DNA from 2 places in the Oceanobacillus sp. FSL K6-0118 genome. Region 2 is predicted to be linked to the other one. Evidence: a T-box and tRNA genes for the amino acid it is inferred to sense, from the RefSeq annotation. Region 2 holds a T-box; the other holds one or more tRNA genes.
The links. A T-box is a leader RNA that pairs with one kind of tRNA and senses whether it is charged. The one in region 2 lies ahead of proS (proline--tRNA ligase), so its partner is inferred to be a tRNA-Pro.
Positions count from the first base shown of each region.

Region 1: it encodes a tRNA-Pro, which carries the amino acid that the T-box ahead of proS (proline--tRNA ligase) is inferred to sense. The anticodon was not compared.

Region 1 covers NZ_JBBOVR010000001.1:303,128-313,305, forward strand. The annotation lists gene folK (2-amino-4-hydroxy-6-hydroxymethyldihydropteridine diphosphokinase) at 1-312, shown strand, start outside; gene MHI02_RS01475 (helix-turn-helix domain-containing protein) at 282-485, shown strand; gene lysS (lysine--tRNA ligase) at 786-2,267, shown strand; rRNA gene MHI02_RS01485 (16S ribosomal RNA) at 2,876-4,441, shown strand; rRNA gene MHI02_RS01490 (23S ribosomal RNA) at 4,606-7,522, shown strand; rRNA gene rrf (5S ribosomal RNA) at 7,624-7,737, shown strand; tRNA gene MHI02_RS01500 (tRNA-Val) at 7,745-7,820, shown strand; tRNA gene MHI02_RS01505 (tRNA-Thr) at 7,822-7,897, shown strand; tRNA gene MHI02_RS01510 (tRNA-Lys) at 7,905-7,980, shown strand; tRNA gene MHI02_RS01515 (tRNA-Leu) at 7,985-8,069, shown strand; tRNA gene MHI02_RS01520 (tRNA-Gly) at 8,085-8,159, shown strand; tRNA gene MHI02_RS01525 (tRNA-Leu) at 8,170-8,258, shown strand; tRNA gene MHI02_RS01530 (tRNA-Arg) at 8,262-8,338, shown strand; tRNA gene MHI02_RS01535 (tRNA-Pro) at 8,346-8,422, shown strand; tRNA gene MHI02_RS01540 (tRNA-Ala) at 8,432-8,507, shown strand; rRNA gene MHI02_RS01545 (16S ribosomal RNA) at 8,645-10,178, shown strand, end outside.
Region 2 covers NZ_JBBOVR010000001.1:597,520-607,697, reverse strand. The annotation lists gene MHI02_RS03130 (amidohydrolase) at 1-473, opposite strand, end outside; gene proS (proline--tRNA ligase) at 643-2,082, opposite strand; T-box leader at 2,183-2,406, opposite strand; gene MHI02_RS03120 (DUF456 family protein) at 2,929-3,414, opposite strand; gene MHI02_RS03115 (glycerol-3-phosphate acyltransferase) at 3,462-4,082, opposite strand; gene MHI02_RS03110 (ABC transporter ATP-binding protein) at 4,156-5,589, opposite strand; gene MHI02_RS03105 (ABC transporter permease) at 5,608-6,423, opposite strand; gene MHI02_RS03100 (ABC transporter permease) at 6,429-7,421, opposite strand; gene MHI02_RS03095 (ABC transporter substrate-binding protein) at 7,434-9,026, opposite strand; gene MHI02_RS03090 (Gfo/Idh/MocA family protein) at 9,155-10,120, opposite strand; gene ytzI (YtzI protein) at 10,117-10,178, opposite strand, start outside.

The sequences.
Region 1 (10,178 bases), 290 kb from region 2:
ATGGAACTTCTTAAATATTGTCAAAGTATTGAAGATAAGTTAGGTAGGAAGAGAGAGATACGTTTCGGTCCAAGAACAATTGACCTTGACATTTTAACGTATAATAACGAAAATAGTACAGTAGAAGAATTGCTTATTCCGCATCCTAGAATGCATGAGCGTGCATTTGTACTTATTCCATTACATGAAATTGCCCCTGATTTTATGATTCCGACTTGGAATAAGTATCCAGGAGATCTACTTAGTAAACTTCAAGAGGCAGACATAAAGGGAGTAAGGAAATGGATTCGAAGCGAATTGGAAGAAGAATAAAAGCCTTTCGTAAATTAAAAGGGTATACCCAAATTGATTTTGCAAAGGAATTAAATGTTTCTATTTCTCAAATTGGAAATGTGGAAAGAGGGACAAAACCTGTAACAGACGAATTAATGAATCAAATTGCGGATGTTCTTGATATACCAAAAGAGGAAATTACAATGGAGTAATTTATAAAGAAAATAACCTCGTTGAATCACGTGATCAATTATTACATCCTTATATAACTATGTAGAAAAGTTGAAGCTGAAAGTAAAGTTTCATACCTTCTTTTCTACCAAGAAATCTGCCAGCGGCTTTACTGGCAGCTTTTTAAATAAATATGATGAAGTACATACCATACAATTGAAGTATTTAAAATAAATCAAAAGGTTATAATGCGTTAGAAGATAAGGTTTTAATTCGATATACGTGAATAAACTGTTTTTTTCTTATATACTTACACCTATAATAGGACTGGAGGGTTTATTGTGTCAGAAGAGTTAAATGAACAGATGCTTGTAAGACGTGGGAAGCTAAATGACTATTTAGAAAAAGGTTTAGATCCATTTGGAAGTAAATTTGAAAGAACCCATTTAGCGAAGGATATAATAGAGAAGTTTGAATCTTCTTCTAAAGAAGAATTAGAAGAAGTTAAAGAAGAAGCTACGGTTGCCGGAAGAGTCATGACAAAGCGAGGAAAAGGAAAAGCTGGCTTTGCACATATTCAAGATTTAAGTGGACAAATCCAGATTTACGTTCGTAAAGATGAGGTAGGCGAAGAGGCGTACCAAGTATTTAAATCCATTGACCTTGGAGACATTGTAGGAGTTAAAGGTGAAATTTTCCGTACGAATATGGGTGAATTATCTATTAAAGTGGATGAATTTCACCTATTAACAAAATCTTTACGACCATTACCGGAAAAATATCATGGATTAAAGGATGTAGAACAACGCTATCGTCAGCGATATTTAGATTTAATTACTAATATGGAAAGTAAAGAAACTTTCATTCTACGTAGTAAAATTATTCAATCCATGCGTGAATATTTAAATAATCATGGTTATTTAGAAGTAGAAACACCAATGATGCATAGTATCCCTGGTGGAGCTGCAGCACGCCCATTTGTTACTCATCATAATGCACTCGACATCCCGCTATACATGCGTATCGCTATCGAATTGCATTTGAAACGTCTTATTGTCGGTGGATTAGAGAAGGTTTATGAGATTGGACGAGTATTCCGTAATGAGGGTGTATCGACGCGTCATAACCCTGAATTTACAATGATAGAACTATACGAAGCATATGCTGATTATCACGATATTATGGACTTAACAGAAAACCTAGTTGCACATATTGCAAAAGATGTACTTGGGGAGACGAAGATTTCCTATGGCGAATATGAAGTTGATCTAGAGCCGAAATGGAAGAGAATTCATATGGTTGATGCAGTTAAAGAAGAAACAGGTGCTGATTTTTGGAATAAAATGAGCGATGAGGAAGCTCGCGAACTTGCAAAGGAATATGGTGTTGAAGTAAAAGAAACAATGACATTTGGACATGTTGTTAATGAGTTCTTTGAACAAAAGGTAGAAGAAACATTAATTCAACCAACCTTTATTTATGGTCACCCTGTAGAAATTTCACCATTAGCTAAGAAAAATAAAGAAGATGAACGATTTACAGATCGCTTTGAGCTATTTATTGTTGGTCGTGAACATGCGAATGCATTTAGTGAATTAAATGATCCAATTGACCAACGTGAACGTTTTGAAGCACAAGTGAAAGAAAGAGAAGAAGGAAACGATGAAGCGCATCTTATGGATGAGGATTTCCTAGAGGCGTTGGAATATGGTATGCCTCCAACAGGTGGGCTTGGAATAGGTATTGATCGTCTAGTCATGTTATTGACCAATTCACCATCTATTAGGGACGTTCTTTTATTCCCTCAGATGCGTAATAAATAATATAAAGGCTTTGAACTAATACTAAGTTTTAGTTCAAAGCTTTTTTTCATGCTGCAAAAAAATGGCGGTATTATGAGTGCTTAAAAATACTAATTGGTAAAAATGTTAGGAACGTGTAAAGATGAGAATGTACGATCTTAACTTTTTAAGGAAGTTTCATTAGGGCAAACAGGTAATATAAAGTACCAACGAAAATTACCTTCAAAGAATTGCACTCGAAAATCCAACTGGGAGAATTATTAAGCACAGGCTAATTTAAAAGGGAAGTAAAGATAAAACAATTAGTCAGAAGCAACTCTATATTAACTTTGTTAACTTTTTGTAAAAAAGTACTTGATTTTAATATGGATAAGTGGTAAATTATTAAACGTTGCTTCTCTAATAAGAGAGACAACAAAAAAGAGTTTTAAAAAAGTGTTGACTTTCAAAACTCGCCATGTTATATTAATAAAGTCGCTGTTACAAAGCGGTGATAAACATTTGCTCTTTGAAAACTGAACAAAACAACCAGTATGTTAAGATAAAAGAAACTCGTTTTCTTTTAAAATAGAAGGTAACACTTCTAAAAGCTAAGAGATAGAATTAATTATGTTAATTCTAAACAAACTTTTTTGGAGAGTTTGATCTTGGCTCAGGACGAACGCTGGCGGCGTGCCTAATACATGCAAGTCGAGCGCTGGAAGCTAATTTCATCCCTTCGGGATGAAATTAGTGGAAAGAGCGGCGGACGGGTGAGTAACACGTGGGCAACCTACCTATAAGACTGGGATAACTCGCGGAAACGTGAGCTAATACCGGATAATACTTTTTATTGCATAATAAGAAGTTTGAAAGGCGGCGTAAGCTGTCACTTATAGATGGGCCCGCGGCGCATTAGCTAGTTGGTGAGGTAAAGGCTCACCAAGGCAACGATGCGTAGCCGACCTGAGAGGGTGATCGGCCACACTGGGACTGAGACACGGCCCAGACTCCTACGGGAGGCAGCAGTAGGGAATCTTCCGCAATGGACGAAAGTCTGACGGAGCAACGCCGCGTGAGTGAAGAAGGTTTTCGGATCGTAAAACTCTGTTGTTAGGGAAGAACAAGTCAGGTAGTAACTGACCTGACCTTGACGGTACCTAACCAGAAAGCCACGGCTAACTACGTGCCAGCAGCCGCGGTAATACGTAGGTGGCAAGCGTTGTCCGGATTTATTGGGCGTAAAGCGCTCGCAGGCGGTCTTTTAAGTCTGATGTGAAAGCCCACGGCTTAACCGTGGAGGGTCATTGGAAACTGGAGGACTTGAGTGCAGAAGAGGAGAGTGGAATTCCATGTGTAGCGGTGAAATGCGTAGAGATATGGAGGAACACCAGTGGCGAAGGCGACTCTCTGGTCTGTAACTGACGCTGAGGAGCGAAAGCGTGGGTAGCGAACAGGATTAGATACCCTGGTAGTCCACGCCGTAAACGATGAGTGCTAGGTGTTAGGGGGTTTCCGCCCCTTAGTGCTGAAGTTAACGCATTAAGCACTCCGCCTGGGGAGTACGGCCGCAAGGCTGAAACTCAAAAGAATTGACGGGGACCCGCACAAGCGGTGGAGCATGTGGTTTAATTCGAAGCAACGCGAAGAACCTTACCAGGTCTTGACATCCTTTCGACCTCCCTAGAGATAGGGATTTCCCTTCGGGGACGAAAGTGACAGGTGGTGCATGGTTGTCGTCAGCTCGTGTCGTGAGATGTTGGGTTAAGTCCCGCAACGAGCGCAACCCTTGATCTTAGTTGCCAGCATTAAGTTGGGCACTCTAAGGTGACTGCCGGTGACAAACCGGAGGAAGGTGGGGATGACGTCAAATCATCATGCCCCTTATGACCTGGGCTACACACGTGCTACAATGGATGGTACAAAGGGCAGCGAAACCGCAAGGTCAAGCAAATCCCATAAAACCATTCTCAGTTCGGATTGTAGGCTGCAACTCGCCTACATGAAGCCGGAATCGCTAGTAATCGCGGATCAGCATGCCGCGGTGAATACGTTCCCGGGTCTTGTACACACCGCCCGTCACACCACGAGAGTTGGTAACACCCGAAGTCGGTGAGGTAACCTTTTGGAGCCAGCCGCCGAAGGTGGGACCAATGATTGGGGTGAAGTCGTAACAAGGTAGCCGTATCGGAAGGTGCGGCTGGATCACCTCCTTTCTAAGGATTATTACGGAACATCCAGGTTTGGATGAAGCATACTGTGTTGTTTGGTTCAGTTTTGAGAGAGCAAATCTCTCTGAAACTTTGTACCTTGAAAACTAAATAAGAGTAAACAAGACATCAAATTTTAAAGCGATAAAACGCTTATTCATTGTAAACTTAGTTAAGTGAATAAGGGCGCACGGTGGATGCCTTGGCACTAGGAGCCGATGAAGGACGGGACTAACACCGATATGCCTCGGGGAGTTGTAAGTAAACATAGATCCGAGGATTTCCGAATGGGGAAACCCACTGTTCGTAATGGAACAGGACTTATGTCTGAATACATAGGGCATAAGAGGCACACCCAGGGAACTGAAACATCTCAGTACCTGGAGGAAGAGAAAGCAAATGCGATTTCCCAAGTAGCGGCGAGCGAAACGGAAACAGCCCAAACCAGAGAGCTTGCTCTCTGGGGTTGTAGGACACTCCACAAGGAGTTACAAAGAAATTCTTTAGATGAATCAACCTGGAAAGGTTAGCCAAAGAGGGTAACAGCCCTGTAATCGAAAAAGAATTTCCTCCGGAGTGGATCCTGAGTACGGCGGAACACGTGGAATTCCGTCGGAATCCGGGAGGACCATCTCCCAAGGCTAAATACTCCCTAGTGACCGATAGTGAACCAGTACCGTGAGGGAAAGGTGAAAAGCACCCCGGGAGGGGAGTGAAAGAGTACCTGAAACCGTGTGCCTACAAGTAGTCGAAGCGCGTTCATGCGTAACGGCGTACCTTTTGTAGAATGGACCGGCGAGTTACGATTGTATGCAAGGTTAAGTGGAAGACACGGAGCCGTAGCGAAAGCGAGTCTGAATAGGGCGATTTAGTATGCGGTCGTAGACCCGAAACCGTGTGATCTACCCATGTCCAGGGTGAAGGTCAGGTAACACTGACTGGAGGCCCGAACCCACGTATGTTGAAAAATGCGGGGATGAGGTGTGGGTAGGGGTGAAATGCCAATCGAACACGGAGATAGCTGGTTCTCTCCGAAATAGCTTTAGGGCTAGCCTCAAGATGATGAGTACTGGAGGTAGAGCACTGATTGGACTAGGGGCCCTCATCGGGTTACCGAATTCAGTCAAACTCCGAATGCCAGATACTTAAACTTGGGAGTCAGACTATGGGTGATAAGGTTCATAGTCGAAAGGGAAACAGCCCAGACCACCAGCTAAGGTCCCAAAGTATACGTTAAGTGGAAAAGGATGTGGAGTTGCTTAGACAACCAGGATGTTGGCTTAGAAGCAGCCACCATTTAAAGAGTGCGTAATAGCTCACTGGTCGAGTGACTCTGCGCCGAAAATGTACCGGGGCTAAACGTATCACCGAAGCTGTGGATTGTTCTTACGAACAATGGTAGGAGAGCGTTCTAAGTGCTGTGAAGTCAGACCGTGAGGACTGGTGGAGCGCTTAGAAGTGAGAATGCCGGTATGAGTAGCGAAAAAAGAGTGAGAATCTCTTTCACCGAATGCCTAAGGTTTCCTGAGGAAGGCTCGTCCTCTCAGGGTTAGTCGGGACCTAAGCCGAGGCCGAAAGGCGTAGGCGATGGACAACAGGCAGATATTCCTGTACCACCTCATGACCGTTTGAGCGATGGGGGGACGCAGTAGGATAAGGAATGCGCACGGATGGATGTGTGCGCCCAAGCAGTGAGAAAGTCAGGTAGGCAAATCCGCCTGGCCATTTCAAGCTGTGATGGGGAGGCCTTCTGGCCGAAGTTCCTGATTTCACACTGCCGAGAAAAGCCTCTAGCAAGGTCACAGGTGCCCGTACCGCAAACCGACACAGGTAGGCGAGGAGAGAATCCTAAGGTGAGCGGGAGAACTCTCGTTAAGGAACTCGGCAAAATGACCCCGTAACTTAGGGAGAAGGGGTGCTCTACGGAGTAGAGCCGCAGTGAATAGGCCCAAGCGACTGTTTAGCAAAAACACAGGTCTCTGCGAAGCCGAAAGGCGAAGTATAGGGGCTGACACCTGCCCGGTGCTGGAAGGTTAAGGGGAAGAGTTAGGGCTTTCGCCCGAAGCTTAGAACCGAAGCCCCAGTAAACGGCGGCCGTAACTATAACGGTCCTAAGGTAGCGAAATTCCTTGTCGGGTAAGTTCCGACCCGCACGAAAGGTGCAACGACTTGGGCACTGTCTCAACGAGAGACCCGGTGAAATTATACGATGCGTGAAGATGCGCATTACCCGCGACAGGACGGAAAGACCCCGTGGAGCTTTACTGTAGCCTGATATTGAATGTCTGTGCAGCTTGTACAGGATAGGTGGGAGCCTTAGAAACGTGAGCGCCAGCTTACGTGGAGGCATCCGTGGGATACCACCCTGGCTGTATGGACCTTCTAACCCAGGACCGTGATCCGGTTCGGAGACAGTGTCAGGCGGGCAGTTTGACTGGGGCGGTCGCCTCCCAAAAGGTAACGGAGGCGCCCAAAGGTTCCCTCAGAATGGTTGGAAATCATTCGCAGAGTGTAAAGGCAGAAGGGAGCTTGACTGCGAGACCTACAAGTCGAGCAGGGACGAAAGTCGGGCTTAGTGATCCGGTGGTTCCGCATGGAAGGGCCATCGCTCAACGGATAAAAGCTACCCCGGGGATAACAGGCTTATCTCCCCCAAGAGTTCACATCGACGGGGAGGTTTGGCACCTCGATGTCGGCTCATCGCATCCTGGGGCTGTAGTCGGTCCCAAGGGTTGGGCTGTTCGCCCATTAAAGCGGTACGCGAGCTGGGTTCAGAACGTCGTGAGACAGTTCGGTCCCTATCCGTCGTGGGCGTTGGAAGTTTGAGAGGAGCTGTCCTTAGTACGAGAGGACCGGGATGGACATACCGCTGGTGTACCAGTTGTTCCGCCAGGAGCATAGCTGGGTAGCTACGTATGGAAAGGATAAGTGCTGAAAGCATCTAAGCATGAAGCCCCCCTCAAGATGAGACTTCCCATCATTTTAAATGAGTAAGATCCCTCAGAGACGATGAGGTTAATAGGTTTGAGGTGGAAGCGTGGCGACACGTGGAGCTGACAAATACTAATCGATCGAGGACTTAACTAAATTCTTTCGATGTCTTGATTTACTCTTATTTAGTTTTTAAAAAAAGGCTTGCTTTTTCGACAAGCAATGATATAATATATCTTGTCTTAATTAATTAAATGTCTGGTGACGATGGCGGAGAGGTCACACCTGTTCCCATACCGAACACAGAAGTTAAGCTCTCCAGCGCCGATGGTAGTTGGGGGTTCCCCTGCGAGAGTAGGACGTTGCCAGACTTAATTAGGAGGATTAGCTCAGCTGGGAGAGCACCTGCCTTACAAGCAGGGGGTCACAGGTTCGAGCCCTGTATCCTCCACCATGCCGGCCTAGCTCAATTGGTAGAGCAACTGACTTGTAATCAGTAGGTTGGGGGTTCAAGTCCTCTGGCCGGCACCACTTTTAAGAGCCATTAGCTCAGTCGGTAGAGCATCTGACTTTTAATCAGAGGGTCGAAGGTTCGAATCCTTCATGGCTCACCATTATGCGGGTGTGGCGGAATTGGCAGACGCGCTAGACTTAGGATCTAGTATCTTCGGATGTGGGGGTTCGACTCCCTTCACCCGCACCATAAACATCATTACACGCGGAAGTAGTTCAGTGGTAGAACACCACCTTGCCAAGGTGGGGGTCGCGGGTTCGAATCCCGTCTTCCGCTCCAGACCCTATTTGCCGGGGTGGCGGAACTGGCAGACGCACAGGACTTAAAATCCTGCGGTAGGTGACTACCGTACCGGTTCGATTCCGGTCCTCGGCACCATATGCGCCCGTAGCTCAATTGGATAGAGCGTTTGACTACGGATCAAAAGGTTAGGGGTTCGACTCCTCTCGGGCGCGCCATATAAAACGGGAAGTAGCTCAGCTTGGTAGAGCACATGGTTTGGGACCATGGGGTCGCAGGTTCGAATCCTGTCTTCCCGACCATTATTCAACGGGGCCTTAGCTCAGCTGGGAGAGCGCCTGCTTTGCACGCAGGAGGTCAGCGGTTCGATCCCGCTAGGCTCCACCAACTTTTAATTTGCTCTTTGAAAACTGAACAAAACAACCAGTATGTTAAGATAAAAGAAACTCGTTTTCATTTAAAATAGAAGGTAACACTTCTAAAAGCTAAGAGATAGAATTAATTATGTTAATTCTAAACAAACTTTTTTGGAGAGTTTGATCTTGGCTCAGGACGAACGCTGGCGGCGTGCCTAATACATGCAAGTCGAGCGCGGGAAGCTCTTCTGATCCCTTCGGGGTGAAGAGAGTGGAACGAGCGGCGGACGGGTGAGTAACACGTGGGCAACCTACCTATAAGACTGGGATAACTCGCGGAAACGTGAGCTAATACCGGATAATACTTTTTATTGCATAATAAGAAGTTTGAAAGGCGGCGTAAGCTGTCACTTATAGATGGGCCCGCGGCGCATTAGCTAGTTGGTGAGGTAAAGGCTCACCAAGGCAACGATGCGTAGCCGACCTGAGAGGGTGATCGGCCACACTGGGACTGAGACACGGCCCAGACTCCTACGGGAGGCAGCAGTAGGGAATCTTCCGCAATGGACGAAAGTCTGACGGAGCAACGCCGCGTGAGTGAAGAAGGTTTTCGGATCGTAAAACTCTGTTGTTAGGGAAGAACAAGTCAGGTAGTAACTGACCTGACCTTGACGGTACCTAACCAGAAAGCCACGGCTAACTACGTGCCAGCAGCCGCGGTAATACGTAGGTGGCAAGCGTTGTCCGGATTTATTGGGCGTAAAGCGCTCGCAGGCGGTCTTTTAAGTCTGATGTGAAAGCCCACGGCTTAACCGTGGAGGGTCATTGGAAACTGGAGGACTTGAGTGCAGAAGAGGAGAGTGGAATTCCATGTGTAGCGGTGAAATGCGTAGAGATATGGAGGAACACCAGTGGCGAAGGCGACTCTCTGGTCTGTAACTGACGCTGAGGAGCGAAAGCGTGGGTAGCGAACAGGATTAGATACCCTGGTAGTCCACGCCGTAAACGATGAGTGCTAGGTGTTAGGGGGTTTCCGCCCCTTAGTGCTGAAGTTAACGCATTAAGCACTCCGCCTGGGGAGTACGGCCGCAAGGCTGAAACTCAAAAGAATTGACGGGGACCCGCACAAGCGGTGGAGCATGTGGTTTAATTCGAAGCAACGCGAAGAACCTTACCAGGTCTTGACATCCTTTCGACCTCCCTAGAGATAGGGATTTCCCTTCGGGGACGAAAGTGACAGGTGGTGCATGGTTGTCGTCAGCTCGTGTCGTGAGATGTTGGGTTAAGTCCCGCAACGAGCGCAACCCTTGATCTTAGTTGCCAGCATTAAGTTGGGCACTCTAAGGTGACTGCCGGTGACAAACCGGAGGAAGGTGGGGATGACGTCAAATCATCATGCCCCTTATGACCTGGGCTACACACGTGCTACAATGGATGGTACAAAGGGCAGCGAAACCGCAAGGTCAAGCAAATCCCATAAAACCATTCTCAGTTCGGATTGTAGGCTGCAACTCGCCTACATGAAGCCGGAATCGCTAGTAATCGCGGATCAGCATGCCGCGGTGAATACGTTCCCGGGTCTTGTACACACCGCCCGTCACACCACGAGAGTTGGTAACACCCGAAGTCGGTGAGGTAACCTTTTGGAGCCAGCCGCCGAAGGTGGGACCAATGATTGGGGTGAAGTCGTAACAAGGTAGCC
Region 2 (10,178 bases):
ATGTAAGATTGGTCACTTGGATGGAGGATCATTGCTACATCCGTATCATCAAAAACTCCTTGTTGACTCATAGGAACTTTTGCACCGTTCGTTTCTTCTGCAGGAGTTCCTAATACAACAACATTCCCACCAATTTCATGTAATACTTTACTCAAGGCAATTCCAGCACCAACGCTCATTGTCCCGATTAAGTTATGCCCACAAGCATGTCCAACTTCAGGTAATGCATCATACTCCGCTAAATAAGCAATCGTTGGACCTGGCTTACCACTTTTATAGGTAGCCTTAAATGCAGTTGGTCGATTAACGGTTCCTATTTCTATTTCAAATTGATGCTCTTTTAAAAAATTCGTATGTAGTTTCATAGATTCAAATTCTTGATCGCCTAATTCAGGATTTTCATATAAGTTCTTATTCATTTCCCAAAGTTGACTTTTAATTTGTTCTAAATGATTAGACAAATGTTCTTTCATGGTGTTTATCACTCCTATACTTTGTATAACGTGTGTATATTTATGAATATTATTGTATATTTATTAACTAATTCAGTTATACCATGATTGAACAACATGCGCAAGGGTTTTTTTCTTTTAAAACTAGATATAAAAAAAGACGCCGAATCATCGACGCCTTTTCTCCTAATTAATAAGCTTTTGCCCAATAAACCATTTCTTTTGCTTCTTTACCACAGCAAACGCATGTATCTGCTACTTTTTCTTGCTCAAATGGAATACAACGTGAAGTTGCTGTTGTTTCTTCTTTTATCTTTTCTTCGCATGCAAGGTCTCCACACCACATTGCTTTGATGAAGCCGCCCTTTTGATCAAGTGTTTGTTTAAATTCATCCATATTCGTAGCAGTTGTTGTCATCTCATTACGATGTTCAAGTGCTTTATTATATAGGTTGGTTTGAATTTCTTCTAGTAATTGAGGCAAGCGTTCTTCTAATTCTGTAAGTGCCACGAATTCTTTTTCTCCCGTATCTCGACGAACAAGAACAACTTGTCCTTTCTCAATATCTTTCGGTCCCATCTCAATACGTACAGGAATTCCTTTCATTTCATATTCATTGAATTTCCATCCTGGCATTTTATCACTTGCATCAATATCGACACGGACTAAATCTTTTAATTGATCACGTAGCGCATAAGCTTTATCTAGTACACCTTCTTTATGTTGAGCGATAGGAACAATCATCGCTTGTGTAGGTGCAATTTTTGGAGGTACAACTAATCCACGATTATCACCATGCACCATAATCAACGCACCCATAATTCGTGTAGAAAGTCCCCAAGATGTTTGATGAACATATTGGCTTTCTCCATTTTCATCTAAGTACGTAATATCAAAAGCTTCTGCAAAGCCAGAACCGAAATGGTGGGAAGTTGCAGATTGTAGAGCTTTTCCATCATGCATTAAACTTTCGATGGTTAGTGTATAATTAGCACCAGCGAATTTTTCCTTATCTGTTTTTCTACCTTTTAGTACAGGAATAGCTAGATATTCTTCCACTAAGTCTGCATATACTTCTAACATACGATTTGTTTCTTGTGAAGCATCTTCATCAGTTGCATGAGCAGTATGCCCTTCTTGCCACTGGAACTCTGAAGAACGTAGAAACGGTCTTGTTGTTTTTTCCCATCGTACAACATTCGCCCATTGATTGTATAACATTGGTAGGTCACGATAGGAATGAATATTTTTGGAATAGTAGTCACAAAATAGAACTTCAGAAGTAGGGCGGAATGCTAAACGTTCTTGAAGTTTTTCCTCTCCACCATGTGTAATCCAAGCAACTTCAGGAGCAAATCCTTCCACATGGTCTTTTTCCTTTTGAAGTAGACTTTCTGGAATAAACACCGGAAAAGACACATTAGAATGGCCTGTTTCCTTAATCCTCTTATCTAATTGATCCTTAATATTTTCCCAAATGGCATATCCATAAGGTTTCATAATCATCGTTCCACGAACCAAACCATAGTCAACTAATTCTGCTTGTTTCACAACATCTGTATACCATTGTGCAAAATCGTCTTCCATTGCTGTGATCTTTTCGACAAACTGTTTATTTTTCTTTCCCAAAGTAAACACCTCTTTAATATATTCTTGTTTAGCTTCAACGCCCATCGACTAGCTCGCGTTTCCGCTTTTCGTATTTCTGCACAAAAAAACCCCCATCCAGTAAAGGGACCGAGGTTTGGCGTTACCACCCTTGTTTGCAAGAGGGATTCCCACTTGCACACTTTTCCTTCGTAACGGTTATGAACCGCGCTATCTTACAGCCAAAAGCTTTCCGACAGCGAACTAAAAAGGTAGGTTCTAATTCATGTCTTTAGAAATTCGCACCACCCATTTCCTCTCTTAAAAGACATTAAAATTATACTAATCCTCTTCAAACGTTTTAATTATATTCAATATCTTTTAATATATATGGATGAAAATAGAAAGTCAAGATGGAGGGGATTAAAAGTAGTATGATCGATTCCTTTATTATTTTAGATCTTTACTCGTTACTTAATCTAATGTAATAATAAAGTCAGTAAAAAAATATTTGCAGGTATTTAATTTGAAGAGCGGTGGTTTTTATGAAAAATAGATTATCTGGAAAAACTGTATATATAATTTTTTTAATAATAATGGTCTTCCTATATATTTCTTCAAAGTATATTAGTAATCAAACAGCCTTTCTCATCATAACTATTTTCCCTTTAGTATATTGGGGTATATATAGTTTTATAAATAGGCAGGTGGAGAAATAGCCTTTCTATTCACACTTGAAAGACCGGGTAACTGAATTTTAAAACTGTTTATTTTTTGGTGAAGAAAATCCTATATAATTTAGTTGATAAAACAGGATTTTCTTCACTTTCTCGATATCCTTTGTGATGGACCCACATCAAGTGTAAGAATTTACTAAAAACGTCATCCTCAAAATATAATAACAATAAAAAACCAAATGATCATAATCAACTGAATCAATACTTTGGCAATAGACCCGCCTAAAAAGCCAAGCAACGAACCGATGGATGCCTTGATTGCGTCGTTAGGAGGTCTCTGTTGTAATAACTCTATGACAAATACGGTAATAAAGGGAACAATAAGAATACCAAAAGGTGGGATAATAAATGATCCAACAATAACCGCTACTACCGCACCTCGTTCTCCCCATTTACTGCCACCATATTTTTTCACAAAATAACTATTTGCTAATATATCTGCTAAAAATAAAAACAGAGTAAAGATAGCCATTATTATCCAGAAAACAATCGTGAGTTCATCTGGGTTGATGATAAACTGATAAAGCAAAAAACCAACCCAAATGACAAGGACTGACGGAATGATTGGATAAATGATTCCGGCAAAACTCAATATGAACAACACAATAATGACAATCCAGACCATCCAATCTAACATATATGCTTCCTCCAAAAAGAAATTTGAATAAGGCCTAGAACCATTTGTTAAGAAGTTTTCCGATATATACTGGAAAGTTTAATCTCTTCCTTATTCATAAAACGTCTTAGATTTTCCCAATGTTTCATCATACCCATTAGAATAAGTACTAAAACAATTGTTGCTGGATCAGTACCATAAACCATGTATGTCTCTATAAAATAAACTACATACATACTCAGAATTCCGAATACAGCATAATCCGTTGTAAATGTTACTAGTAGTAATATGATAACCCCAATAATTGCAATTCTAAAATCGATTGCTAAAAATGCACCTATAATAGAGGCTGTACCTTTTCCACCTTTGAAATTCATTGTTATTGGATAGTTATGACCTAAAATAACAAAAAAGGCAGTATTATATAGTAGTATAATCTGATATTCATTCATTACTCCATTATATTCCAAGAAGGATACCATTAATAAAATTGCCAAGGTTGCTTTAAAAATATCTACGAGAGCAACGACTATACCATATTTCCACCCTAACAACATCGTAGTGTTAGAGGCGCCTGCATTCTTACTCCCTAATTTTTTAATATCTATCTGTTTTCGTTTAGCAACAAGCTGTGAACCATTTAGGCAACCGAATAAGTATCCAATCAAAGTTGAGATTAGAAAATACATATGATTCTCCCCCTGTATGATTACTTATTTCTAATATATTAAAAAAATGCCCTATTGGGTTCAAAAGTTTGAGTCATTTTTGAAATTGGGCGCCTTGAAAATCCTGGAAGTCTATCATACGGTCGCTTATACGCTGCAATAAATAGGAATCATGACTTATCGCAAGGACACCAATATTCCGCTCCTTCGCAACACGATGTAACATTTTCCACAAATGCGCTTGTGTAATGGCATCAAGCATTGTCGTAATTTCATCGGCTATAATGAATTTAGTCTCGTCTTGAAATGCTCTTGCTATACAAAATCGTTGTAGCTCTCCTCCTGACAATTCACTTGGCCAACGGGATAACCACTCTTCTTTTATTCCAAGTTCATCTAATACTTTACGATCCATATTACTTTCCATCCATATTTTTTGCATTTTCCATCTTGGATTGATGGACTTCTCCGGATGTTGCCAAATAAACTGAACAGGATGTATTCCCCTACTTTTAATTTGCTTACCGCCAAGCAGTACCCTTCCACTTTCAGGCTTCATATAACCGGCAATGATTTTGGCCATCGTTGTTTTTCCTGACCCGCTATATCCATGCAAACCAACGATTTCACCAGGGTGAATGGTTAGATGAAGGTCCTTAAATAAATAATCTCCATCCCCATATTTAAAGCTGATTCCTTCCACCTCAAGTTTCGATGATTCGTTCGTTATTGGAATAATCTCTTTTTCCTTAACAAAAAAATCATTTCTCGGCAGTGCATTCCACAACTCCTTTGTAAATGGATGTTGCAGCATTTCCCCTTTTCCCCAGAAATCCTCAACCTTGGCTATTTCAACTGTTTCACCATCACGGAAAACAACTACCTTATTTGCCAATTTTAATGCCGTATCAATATCGTGGGTAATGAACATGATACCTTTCCCTTTTTGGGATAGCTGTTTAAGAAGAGAGGTAAGTTCGTCTAGGGTTTGTGGATCAAGTCCCGGTGTTGGCTCATCAGCAATAATCAATTTTGCCGGGCTAACGATAGCCGTAGCCGCTAAAATTCTTCTTGCCATCCCACCAGATAATTCAAATGGATATTTATCAGAAACCTCACTTGAAAGACCTACTTGAGTAAAAACCTTTTGTTGAACAAGTTTTTTATCTTGATTCTGTATAACCTCTTGAACCTGTTTCCCAACTTTCATTAAAGGATTCAAAGCTTGAGTGGATTGGGGAATATACGAAATTTCCTTCCCCCTATATTCCTCTCTCAATTTGTCGCCTTTATAAAAAATTTCTCCATCCGTTAATGCATGCTTTGGTAATATACCAAGAATCGCACTGGCTAATAAGCTTTTCCCTGAACCACTAGCTCCAACGACTGCAACAATTTCTCCTTCATTTATCGTCATGTTAAGATTCCTAATCACTTTCATTTCTGTTTCTACTAACCCTTTTTTAAAGGTTCGAAACGCTAATGAAAAATTCTTCACTTCTAATAATAGAGGTTGCGGGTTTTCCATCCATTTCCCCTCCTTGCACTAAGACTTCATCCCATCAAAGGGATCGATGAATCGTTTCACATTTTTCCCTAACATATCAAATAGACTTACCATAACTAATAGAGCTAGTCCCGGAAAAAAGGCAAGCCACCACATACCTACCGAAAGATAACGCATAGACTCTGATAATATAATACCTATTGCTGGTTGTTCAGGTGATAATCCAAAGCCTAAAAAGGTTATTGCAGCTTCATGGAGAATGGCATGTGGAAAGATTAACAAGAAACCTACAAACAATTGCGGGAATACATGTGGAAAAAAATGATTTCTAGCAATCCATAATTTGCTTTTTCCTAATTTCATGGAAATGTTAACATATTCAGCTGTTTTTATTTGTAAGATTTCTGCACGCAAGATCCTTGTTATACTAGGCCAATGAGTGAGTGCTAAACCAATCACCACACCATAAAAACCCCCACCCGCGGCGAAGGAAATTAATATTAAAACGACTATATGGGGGACACTTAAAAATAGATCTATTAACCATGTGACAAACCGATCCCACATTCTATTCCACGAAGCTAATAAACTAAAAAATAAAGCAAGGATGGAACTCGTTAATGCGGCTACTATACCTACTCCAATACTTAACGTTAAGCCCTTTAAGGTTCTTGCTAACATGTCACGCCCTAACCAATCCGTACCAAATATATGATTCCAGGATGGTGCCTCATTTTTCCCTTCCATATGGATAAGAAGTTCCTCATCCGTTATCGACATTCCGGAACTGATAATGGCTAAAAGGAAAAGAACCGAAACGGCTATTTTTATCATTGTTTTTCTTCTTATATTTATCCGATTCAATGAAGGTCCCCCTTTCTTATACGGGGGTCAATTACTTTGTAAAGAATATCGGCAAGTAAGTTTCCGATAAATACAAATACCGTACTAAATAATACAATACCTAATAATAAAGGAACATCTCCACCAAGACCAGCTTGTACAACTGCTTGCCCAAGACCTGGATAGGAAAATACTTGCTCCGCAATAACAGCTCCGCCAAAAATTTCCCCGAAAGATGAAAAATGAATAGAAATAGCAGGCAAGGCGATATTACGTAAGCCATGTTGATAAGCAAGTTGATAGCCTTTTTTTCCTTTAGCCTTCGCATAAAGGATATATTCACTTTGTAATACTTCTACTAGCTTTTCCCTAGTATGAAGCGCAATGTTGGAGACCCCGATAATACTTAATGTTAAAACTGGCAATAATAAATGCTTGAACTTATCTAGTATAAATACATCTTCTGCCAATACACCAGCTGGAGTGCCTAGACCAATTGGGAACCAACCGAGCCATACTGAAAAAACAGTTAATAATAATAAACCTAACCAAAAAGTGGGCGTGGAAGCTAATGTATAGCAATAAGTTTTAATGAACCGATCTATGATTGTCCCTTGCTTAACCGCCGCAACGACACCTAGTAAAAAACCGATAACCCCTGATAATAGCCAAGCTAGCCCCATTAATCCTAATGAGGCTAGAAAACGCTCCAAGATAATATCGATTACAGGGGCCCGATAGATTAAGGAAGTCCCAAGATCCCCTTGGATGACCGCACTTCCCCAATTCATAAATTGCAATATTCTAGATTCATTCAGGCCCCAATATTCAGCAATCTCTTCTCTTTGTTCCGGACTCACCCTCGTTATATCCGCACCTACATAGGACTGAATAGGATCAATTGGTGAAATTGCCACTAATGTAAAAGAAATAACACTAACTGCAAAAAGTAAACTTAATAGTTTTACTGCCTTACTCAAAATAAACTTAAATACACGTTTTAAATTCAAACTCAGCCTCTCCTACTCCTTCCAATGCCAGTCTTCAATAAAGTCTGTAATTGGCCACCCATGTCCATGTGGTTGAATCTTTTGTTCCCCAATTTCTAGATTTTCATCGATTAAATACAAATGTTGCAGGTTAACAAGCCATGCCCATGGCGCATCCCCTTTTGCTGAGAAGCCTTCTTTTCCATCCCATTGTGCTTTCTTCCAATACTCATTCGCTTCTTCTGTTGATGTTGCCCGTAACGCTTGTTCCATATATTGATCAACAACTTCATTCGAATAATAATTCGTATTATAATAACCTATTCCTCGTGTTTTACTACTGTACAAGTTATACATTTCAAGCGGATCATGACTACCCCAGCCCATCATGATAGGCTCAGAATACATTAATTGTTCTAATTCATTCCAGCTTTTTCCCTCTGTCGTAACGGAAATTCCTAATGGTTTCATCATTTCAGCGAAAGCCATGGATAGAGACTGACGATTTTGATCATCTGCAGGATAAAATAACGTAAAAGCGGCTTCCTTACCATCTTTCACTCTGACACCTTCATCCGTTTCCTTCCAGCCACCTTCGTCTAGAATTTCCTTTGCCTGTTCGATATCATGATCCTCTATCACCGAATCCGGATTCCACCACGGTAATCGATCGGCAACGGAATAAGCTGGTGTTCCATATCCATCCAATACCCCGTCTACCAAGGCCTTTCTATCCACTCCAACGTTTATGGCTTTTCGAATAGAAATATCTGCTGTTACATCATTTCCAATCGGAAACCCATCCTCTGTCATATCCCCACTAGGGACAAATGGGAACATAACTCCTCGATTATCAACAGATTCTAGTTGGATTAATTTCATACCTGGCACTTTTTCGTTCGCAAAGCTGGAAGGAATGGAAACGACATCTACTTCTCCAGCCTTTGCAGCAGCATATCCCGCATCTTCAGATAGGAAAAGAAACGTTAATTTTTTAAAGTATGGTTCTTTTCCATAATAGTGTGGATTTCGTTCTACTATAATTTGTTGACCTTTATCCCACTGAACAAGTTGATATGGTCCTGAACCTATAGGATGTTCCCGATAATTTTCATCATAGGCATGTTCTGGAACAATTCCAGTTGTTACAAGTAAATCGATAAAGGTTGAATCTGGCTTCTCTAAATGAAAGCGAACCGTGTAATCATCAACCGCTTCTATGCCTTTTACATTACTTAAATCCACAACCGAACCACTTCCTTTGGTTTGTTGAAAAGTAAACACAACATCATCCGCGTTCAACTGTTCTCCATCAGAAAACTGAACGTCTTGGCGAATTTCCACCGTCCATGTAAGTCCATCATCGCTCACTTGATAACTTTCTGCGAGGTCATTTTGAATTTCAAAGATTTTGTCATATCGAAGTAATGTACTTTGAAATAAAGGCGAGCCATATCTCCCCCACCCTGTAGTAGGGTCAAATCCCTCTTCCGGCTCACTTCCAACTGCAAGAATTAACTCGTCACTTTGTTTATTAGCATCCTCACTTTTTTCAGTCTCCGTATTAGAGCAAGCAACTAAGCTTATCATTGCAAAAAATAAAACAATAAATGATAATTTTTTCATTTCATAATCTCCTTATTAAAGCTTGTCTTTCCGTACAGTTTATTTTACTATTTTACAACCTCCAATTAAATGTTTTATTACCAAAAAAGATGTCTGTCATTTCTTTTCTAACAGACATCTCATATGTATTATGGATTGAGTTTAAGTCTAGCAGCTTCTAACGCCTTAACTACTATTTTACTTCTTTCCAATGCTTGTTTATACGTAGTATCATTGCTTTCTGAGATCATTTGAATAAATGCCTCCGCCTCATAAACCATGTCTTGCTCTTCCTGTTCAACAGCAAGCTCGTTCATTTGTTTATTTTTACGATCATAATAGGAAATTTTTCTAATAGGAGCAATGTGATCAATCGTAATCGTTCCTTCTTCCCCTTGTATTTCAGAAGGCATGATTGCTTGAGTTATTTTGGAGCAAAGGATAGTTACAACGAAACTCCTATAATCTAAAACTAGAGTGCCACTACCATCCACCCCGTTATCTAACATGACTGGGTAATAATCCAGATTACTAGGCTCACCAAACATATCAATTGCCATACTTAATGGGTAAACACCTAAATCCGTAAGAGCTCCCCCAGCAAACTCTTTTGAAAATACATTTGGTTTCTTTCCCTCTTTTAATGCATCATAACGGGAAGAGTATTGATTGAAATGAAGAACACAACTACGAACCGATCCAATTTTTTCTACCGTATTCTTAAATATTTCATAATTAGGAGAGTATAAATGTCGGTATCCTTCAAATACAAATACATTTTCTTCTTCAGCTAATCCTGAAATGATTTGGAGCTGTTCTTCAGTTAATGCCATTGGTTTTTCACAAAAAACATGTTTTTTTGCCTTTATCACTTTAATAATGTGTTCAACGTGTAATGTATTTGGAGAAGCAATATAAACAAAATCGGTATTTTCCTTTAACATCTCATCTAATTCAGTATACCAACGGTCTGCTCCATTTTTTGTTGCAAAAGACTTAGCTCCGTCCTCTGTTCTAGAGTAAACCGAAGAAAGCACTGCTTTTCCAGTTAGGTTAACTGCTTCAATAAATGATTCGGTAATCCAACTTGTCCCAATTGTAGAATAAGAAATCAAGCATTATCCCTCTCTTCATCTTGTTTAGTTTCATCTGGGTGTGGGTCAATCGTATGTT